2 regions of the Lysinibacillus telephonicus genome follow, and region 2 is predicted to be linked to the other one. Evidence: a T-box and tRNA genes for the amino acid it is inferred to sense, from the RefSeq annotation. Region 2 holds a T-box; the other holds one or more tRNA genes.
What was found. The T-box of region 2 lies ahead of pheS (phenylalanine--tRNA ligase subunit alpha). A T-box ahead of a tRNA ligase gene usually reads a tRNA of that ligase, here a tRNA-Phe.
Positions count from the first base shown of each region.

Region 1 (4,026 bases), 190 kb from region 2:
GGTTCAAGTCCTTCATGGCTCACCAGTTTTAATAAAATATGCGGGTGTGGCGGAATTGGCAGACGCACTAGACTTAGGATCTAGCGCCGCAAGGCGTGGGGGTTCGACTCCCTTCACCCGCATCTAAAAGATAAGCACATGCGGAAGTAGTTCAGTGGTAGAACACCACCTTGCCAAGGTGGGGGTCGCGGGTTCGAACCCCGTCTTCCGCTCCAAATGTGCCGGGGTGGCGGAACTGGCAGACGCACAGGACTTAAAATCCTGCGGTAGGTGACTACCGTACCGGTTCGATTCCGGTCCTCGGCACCATTATAAAAATCATGTCAAGATGTAGCGCCTGTAGCTCAATTGGATAGAGCGTCTGACTACGGATCAGAAGGTTGTGGGTTCGACTCCTGCCAGGCGCGCCAAAAGATACGGGAAGTAGCTCAGCTTGGTAGAGCACTTGGTTTGGGACCAAGGGGTCGCAGGTTCGAATCCTGTCTTCCCGACCATAGAATAAAGTGAACTTTTAATAATAATTATGGGGCCTTAGCTCAGCTGGGAGAGCGCCTGCCTTGCACGCAGGAGGTCAGCGGTTCGATCCCGCTAGGCTCCACCAACCATAATAAGGATCCCGGCGGCGTAGCTCAGCTGGCTAGAGCGTACGGTTCATACCCGTAAGGTCGGGGGTTCGATCCCCTCTGCCGCCATCTTTAAAGGACCTTTAGCTCAGTTGGTTAGAGCAGACGGCTCATAACCGTCCGGTCGCAGGTTCGAGTCCTGCAAGGTCCACCATTAGAATAATAAAACGGAGGAATACCCAAGTCCGGCTGAAGGGATCGGTCTTGAAAACCGACAGGCGGGTTAAACCGCGCGGGGGTTCGAATCCCTCTTCCTCCGCCATTTATTTAATCTAATAATTACTATCATTTATATTATCGCGGGGTGGAGCAGTTCGGTAGCTCGTCGGGCTCATAACCCGAAGGTCACAGGTTCAAATCCTGTCCCCGCAACCAAAAGGTCCCGTGGTGTAGCGGTTAACATGCCTGCCTGTCACGCAGGAGATCGCCGGTTCGATCCCGGTCGGGACCGCCATTTTTAAAATGGGTCGATAGCTCAGTTGGTAGAGCATTTGACTGAAGCTCAAAGTGTCGGCGGTTCGATTCCGTCTCGACCCACCATTAACGCGGGTGTAGTTTAATGGTAAAACCTCAGCCTTCCAAGCTGATGTCGTGGGTTCGATTCCCATCACCCGCTCCAATAGGGGCCTATAGCTCAGCTGGTTAGAGCGCACGCCTGATAAGCGTGAGGTCGATGGTTCAAGTCCATTTAGGCCCACCATAACAATATTCCGAAGTAGCTCAGTGGTAGAGCAATCGGCTGTTAACCGATCGGTCGTAGGTTCGAGTCCTACCTTCGGAGCCATATGGGGAAGTACTCAAGAGGCTGAAGAGGCGCCCCTGCTAAGGGTGTAGGTCGGGTAACCGGCGCGAGGGTTCAAATCCCTCCTTCTCCGCCATACATAGTTTTTGTGCGTTTGGCCCGTTGGTCAAGTGGTTAAGACACCGCCCTTTCACGGCGGTAACACGGGTTCGAATCCCGTACGGGTCATCAAAAAACACTCTCAAGATATTAAATATCTTGAGAGTGTTTTTTTTTTGAAGAATAAGAGAAAAGCAAGATGTATCCCTATACCTGATTACCAATGGGGTATAGATATAACGGCGTTTTTTAATAAATATAGTTTTTCACACCATGACTTTTAAATGCTTATTTGGATTCGATAATTATGAACACGCTGCGTTTCTTTCCCCCATGTAAGACGACAATGTTTTTTCAAAGATATCAAAATAGATAATATATTGTCCTTCTCTTATTTCTTTGTTTCTTTAAGTCCAGGTAAATTTATGTTAGAATTCATATTTCACTTAACTCCTATCTTAATCTTTTGCCACAGCAACTTTAGTAAAATATATTTAGAGATTTTTTTATTGTAAAATTGTTTAATCTACCGAATTATTTACTATGGACCGTTTTTAATACATGTCTTATCATAAATAGCTTTGTATTTAATTATTCAAATGGATTTGTGTAAGAGTTTAACTAAGGTAATAAAACGAAACGCTTTTGGCTTTTAGAAGTTTCAAGCGTTTCCGTGCAAAATTACTATTAACACATCACTATGAAAATATTGAAAACGTTATTGGATAGGGGTGGGAAATGATGTCAGCCCCGCCTATTGACAAAGAGTCTAAAAAACTTAATTTGTACAAAATATAAATTTAAAAAGATTTTTAATCCTCTTTAATAAACTATTATGATACGTTTCATCACTAAAGAGAATTAAATTAGCTTTTTGATATTACTGTATTTCAGAATTTATGCAGTTTTCAATTTTTCTACGTTTGAAAAAACTAATTTAAGCAAAAATTAATGATACGTAGAAGGAGGAAATGACATGAATCAATCACAAATCGAACAATTGAAAAACCAATTATTAGAAGAATTAAAGGACTTAAAAGAGGGAATAGAAACACATGATGATATAGACCGAACTGAATTATCGAATTATGATAATCACCCAGGAGACAATGCTTCTGATTTAACTATCCAGCTAACAGAATATGCAATGGATGACTATAAACAAGAAAGTATAGATAAAATAGAAGCAGCATTAAAGGCAATTGACGATGGGACATATGGTAAATGCAAGGTTTGTCATAAGGAAATATCTTTTGAAAGACTAGAGGCTGTGCCGTCTACATTAACTTGTAAAGAGCATAGCCAGGAGAAAATTGATATGGAAACAAGACCTGTAGAAGAGGTAATCATGGATGAGCTAACACATAAATCTTTAAAAACAGTAGATTTCGAAGATGGTTCTGGAGAATTTCCTTCTTCAGATAGTCCACAAGATGTACCACAAGAGATTATTCATCAAAATAACCAAGAAACATCAATTCGTGATCGGCTACAATAATTAACCGGAAAACTGATATTTAAATAAATATGGAATCTATCTGCCAAATTTTATACAATGTATAAAAGACTTAAATGGTGGTGGATACATGCAGATTATTGATTTACATTGTGATGTATTGGAAAAATTAACTCGATTGGAAAATGTAGATTTTCGAAATGATAGTAGGCTCGATGCCAATTTAAACAACTTAAAGGCCGGTAATGTAAAAGTTCAAGTATTTGCAATTTTTATTCATCCAAGTGTTCCACAAGAACGAAAATTTTTAGAAGCTGCACGTCAAATTGAAGCCTTTCATACAAAAGTTTTAAGTGAACCTGAAATGATTCATATAACGGAATGGAATCAAATTAATGACCTAGAGGATGGACAAATTGGTGCTGTATTAAGTTTGGAAGGCTGTGATTGTATTGGGGACGATCTTGAAAAACTTCGAGTGATTTTAGATGCAGGTGTTAAATTAGTCGGTTTAACATGGAATTACGAAAATGAAGTCGCTTATGGAACATTAGAAGATAGCTCAAAAGGGTTAAAGCCATTTGCTAAAGATGTTATCGATTTATTGAATGAACGTAATATTATTATCGATGTAGCTCATCTAAATGAAAAGGGATTTTATGACTTGCTGCCATTATCAAAATATATTTTAGCTAGTCATTGTAATGCAAGAACATTATGTGATCATCCACGAAACTTAACGGATGACCAAGTAAAACAATTAGTTAACCATGGGGGAAGAATCCACGTCGTATTTTATCCGCCATTTATTCAAAAAGGAGAAGACCATGCTACAATAGAAACGTTAGTAAAACATGTAGAGCATTTATCAAATCTTGTAGGGATAGAGAATATTGGATTTGGCTCCGATTTTGATGGAATTGAGCCATTGTTTGTAGAGAAATTATCAAATGCATCTGAATTTCCAAACTTTATTCAAGCTTTATTAGAAAAATTTACTGAAGATGAAGTTAATTTATTGGCTTATTCAGGTTTAGTTAATTTTGTATCTACTATTGAAGGGCGCAAAATGTAATAATTTTGCGCTTTTTATTATGGAGAGTTTT
Region 1 is NZ_CP155468.1:3,271,141-3,275,166, reverse strand. Features, by position in the region: tRNA gene MKY04_RS15800 (tRNA-Lys) at 1-25, shown strand, start outside; tRNA gene MKY04_RS15795 (tRNA-Leu) at 41-122, shown strand; tRNA gene MKY04_RS15790 (tRNA-Gly) at 141-215, shown strand; tRNA gene MKY04_RS15785 (tRNA-Leu) at 221-309, shown strand; tRNA gene MKY04_RS15780 (tRNA-Arg) at 334-410, shown strand; tRNA gene MKY04_RS15775 (tRNA-Pro) at 418-494, shown strand; tRNA gene MKY04_RS15770 (tRNA-Ala) at 526-601, shown strand; tRNA gene MKY04_RS15765 (tRNA-Met) at 619-692, shown strand; tRNA gene MKY04_RS15760 (tRNA-Ile) at 701-777, shown strand; tRNA gene MKY04_RS15755 (tRNA-Ser) at 793-885, shown strand; tRNA gene MKY04_RS15750 (tRNA-Met) at 922-998, shown strand; tRNA gene MKY04_RS15745 (tRNA-Asp) at 1,002-1,077, shown strand; tRNA gene MKY04_RS15740 (tRNA-Phe) at 1,088-1,163, shown strand; tRNA gene MKY04_RS15735 (tRNA-Gly) at 1,169-1,242, shown strand; tRNA gene MKY04_RS15730 (tRNA-Ile) at 1,247-1,323, shown strand; tRNA gene MKY04_RS15725 (tRNA-Asn) at 1,333-1,407, shown strand; tRNA gene MKY04_RS15720 (tRNA-Ser) at 1,411-1,501, shown strand; tRNA gene MKY04_RS15715 (tRNA-Glu) at 1,522-1,593, shown strand; partial or broken gene MKY04_RS15710 (transposase) at 2,033-2,193, shown strand; gene MKY04_RS15705 (TraR/DksA C4-type zinc finger protein) at 2,441-2,962, shown strand; gene MKY04_RS15700 (dipeptidase) at 3,051-3,995, shown strand.
Region 1: it encodes a tRNA-Phe, which carries the amino acid that the T-box ahead of pheS (phenylalanine--tRNA ligase subunit alpha) is inferred to sense. The anticodon was not compared.

Region 2 (4,026 bases):
TTAAATCAATATTTTCTCGTGTTTCTTCCACTGCATTTGAGGTTTGGTTTGCTAGGTTCCCAACTTCATTCGCTACTACTGCAAATCCTTTTCCGTGTTCTCCTGCTCGAGCAGCTTCGATGGATGCATTTAAAGCTAAAATTCGCGTCTTTTGGGAAATGGATCCGATTGTATGGACGATATCAATAATTTTTCTTGAGTTATTTACTAGCTGATTCATTTGCTGTAGGAGAGTGTTGTGACTATTGCTTAAAGTTTCAAACTTTTTTTGAAGTGAATGAAAAGATTCAAAAGATATCATTAATTCTTCATTTGAAGTTTGACTGTTTGAAAGAATTTCTTGTGAAAAGGCAGAAATATGTAAGGCGGATGATTCAATTTCAGTCATTTTTTTAGAAACTTGCTGTGCATGTTCAGCAGTTTGTATACTATGCTCAAGTAAACTATTTGATTTTTCTTTACTAGAAGCAGATGTTTCCTCAAGTGCTATTGAAGCGATTTTCATTTGTTCAACTACTGCTTTAAGTTGGTCAATTGCAACTTGAATTTGTCCATTGATATTTAGAGATGCGTCTTCGAAACTTGATTCTGTTTTTATTTCTTCTCGTCTTTTTATAAAAAGCATAAAATATCCCTCCTTTTTTGATGTTACAAAATCTAACGTTAATATAATATAAAATATAACATATTAGTTAAAAATTCCATATACAAATGTTTAAAATGTACTATTTTTTACGTATATTAAAAATGTAATATTTTTAAATGAGAATGTGATTGCTGTACTTGAAACGATTTCCGTTTTGAAGTAAAATAATGAAGAATTTAGAAATACAATAATTTTAAATGCGTTATGAGTGGGAAGAGTAAATATTTATAGACCTTTTAGGGAGCATAGGCCGTAGACTGAAAGCATATGTATTGTCGTAAATATTGAAGTTCACCCCACGAGCAGCTTCCGGGATCAAGTTTATTTGTGAAAGGAAAGCCGGCTGAGTTAGCCGTTATGTTAATGAAGTGATTGCATATTTGCAATAACTAGGGTGGTACCGCGAAATTAGTCCTCGTCCCTTTTTAGGGGCGGGGTTTTTTGTTGTGAAAAGAGGTTAATTGGTTATTCGCACATAAATCTGTGAAAACCGCACATAAACCGATGAATTTCGCACTTAAACATTCCAATACCGCACATAACCCATTAGTCACATCACTACAAAGCCAAATTTTTTAAGGAGGTATATAAAAATGGAACAACAATTAAAGCAATTAGAGCAAGAAGCATTAGCTAAATTAGCAGCAGCTTCGAATTTAAAAGAATTAAATGATGTTCGTGTTGCGTATTTAGGTAAAAAAGGTCCAATTACTGATTTATTAAAAGGAATGGGGAAATTATCCCCTGAAGAGCGTCCGAAAATGGGTGCACTTGTCAACACGGTTCGTGAGAATGTAACAGCACAATTAGAAGCAAGAGCTGCTGTATTAGAAGCGCAAGCCATTCAAGAACAACTTGAAAAAGAATCAATTGATGTGACGTTGCCAGGACGTAAAATTCGCCAAGGAAATCGTCATCCTTTAACACGCGTAGTCGAAGAAATTGAAGATTTATTCGTTTCAATGGGATATCAAATTGCTGAAGGTACAGAAGTTGAAAAAGATTATTACAACTTTGAAGCACTTAACTTGCCTAAAGGGCACCCTGCTCGTGATATGCAAGATACATTCTATATTACAGAAGAAACACTTTTACGTACACATACTTCACCAGTGCAGGCACGTACGATGGAAGCGAAAAAAGGTGAACCAATTCGAATCATCTCGCCAGGTAAAGTGTTCCGCCGCGATAATGATGATGCAACACATTCACATCAATTCATGCAAATTGAAGGGTTAGTTGTTGGTGAAAACATTCGCATGAGTGATTTAAAAGGTACACTTGATGCGTTAGCGAAAAAAATGTTCGGTGCAGAACGTGAAATTCGCCTACGTCCAAGTTTCTTCCCATTCACTGAGCCATCTGTTGAAGTTGATGTTTCTTGTCATAAATGCGGCGGTTCTGGCTGTAACGTATGTAAGCAAACAGGCTGGATTGAAATTTTAGGAGCTGGAATGGTGCATCCAAATGTACTAGAAATGGCTGGATATGACTCTAAAAAAGTATCAGGATTTGCATTTGGAATCGGTGCTGAACGTATTGCAATGTTGAAATATGGAGTGGATGATATTCGTCATTTCTATACGAATGACAATCGTTTCTTATCACAATTCCACCGAACAGAAGAGTAAGGGGGCGCAAAAATGTTAGTATCATTAAATTGGTTAAAACAATATGTTGACATAGATAGCTTAACACCAGAAGAATTAGCTGAAAAAATTACACGTTCTGGTATAGAAGTAGATGCAGTAATCGATCGTTCGCAAGGGATGACAAATGTAGTTGTAGGATATGTTGTTTCAAAAGAAAAACATCCTGATGCAGATAAATTAAATATTTGCCAAGTTGAAGTTGGAGAAGGTGATGTGCGACAAATTATTTGTGGTGCACCGAATGTTGCGCAGGGTCAAAAAGTTATCGTAGCATTACCTGGAGCTCGTCTTCCAGGGGGCGTGAAAATTAAAAAAGCTAAAATGCGCGGCCAGGAATCAAACGGAATGATTTGTTCATTACAAGAGCTAGGTATAGAAGGACGTGTTGTTCCGAAGGTCTACGCTGACGGAATTTATGTACTGCCTGAAGATGCAGTGCCAGGAAGCGACGCATTGGAGCTTATCGGCTTACGTGATATTGTATTAGAACTTGGCTTAACACCAAACCGTTCCGATGCACTTTCAATGCTTGGAGTTGCTTATGAAGTGGCAGCTATTCTTTCACAGGAAGTAAAATTACCGAAAATTAACTATGAAACTTCATCTGAAAAAGCTCAAGACTACTTAAAACTCCGAGTGGAAGCTAAAGAAAATCCATTGTATGGTGCGAAAGTTGTTAAAAACGTAAAAATTGCCGAATCACCACTTTGGCTGCAGCATTATTTAATGGCTGCTGGTGTACGCCCACACAATAATGTTGTTGATATTACAAATTATATTTTAATGGAATATGGTCAACCGCTTCATGCATTCGACTATGATTCATTAAAAACAAAGGAAATTGTTGTACGTTTAGCAAACGAAGGTGAAAAAATTGTTACTTTAGACGATCAAGAACGTACATTGAATTCTCATAACCTTGTTATTACTAATGGCATCGAGCCAGTTGCAATTGCAGGGGTAATGGGTGGTGCAAACTCTGAAGTGACAGATTCTACGACAACAGTTGTAATTGAAGCTGCTTATTTTGATGGCCTTTCAGTTCGTCGTACATCAAAAGAATTAGGGCTTCGTTCTGATTCATCAGCTCGTTTTGAAAAAGGAGTAGATCCAAATCGTGTCCTTCTAGCTGCTGAACGTGCTGCTCAAATGTTAGAAGAACTTGCTAGTGGAGAAGTGTTAGATGGAACAGTGTTAATTGATGAATTAGACAAGACACCTGCAAGAGTCGTTGTATCTCCTGATTTTATTAATACTCGACTAGGGATGAAAATATCGTTAGAGGAAATGTTGTCAATTTTAAATCGTTTAAAATTCGACGTAGAAGCAGCAAATGGCTTACTAATTATCGATGTACCAACTCGTCGTCAAGATATTAAAATTGAAGAAGATATTGTAGAAGAAATCGCTCGTTTGTACGGCTATGATGAAATACCAATGACGCTTCCAAGTGGAGGGGAACAAGTTGGTGGTTTAACACCTTACCAAGCGAAACGACGCGTTGTTCGTAATTTATTAGAAGGTTCTGGCCTATATCAAGCAATTACTTATTCATTGACTTCTGATGAGTTAGCACAAAAATATGCTTTAAAAGCAGAAGATACAACAAGATTATTAATGCCAATGAGTGAAGATCGTTCTACATTACGTCAAAGCTTAATTCCTCATTTAGTGGAAGCAGCAAGCTATAATGTAGCTCGTAAAGAGGAATCTGTTGCATTATATGAA
Region 2 is NZ_CP155468.1:3,084,765-3,088,790, reverse strand. Features, by position in the region: gene MKY04_RS14895 (methyl-accepting chemotaxis protein) at 1-625, opposite strand, end outside; T-box leader at 842-1,072, shown strand; gene pheS (phenylalanine--tRNA ligase subunit alpha) at 1,240-2,277, shown strand; gene pheT (phenylalanine--tRNA ligase subunit beta) at 2,290-4,026, shown strand, end outside.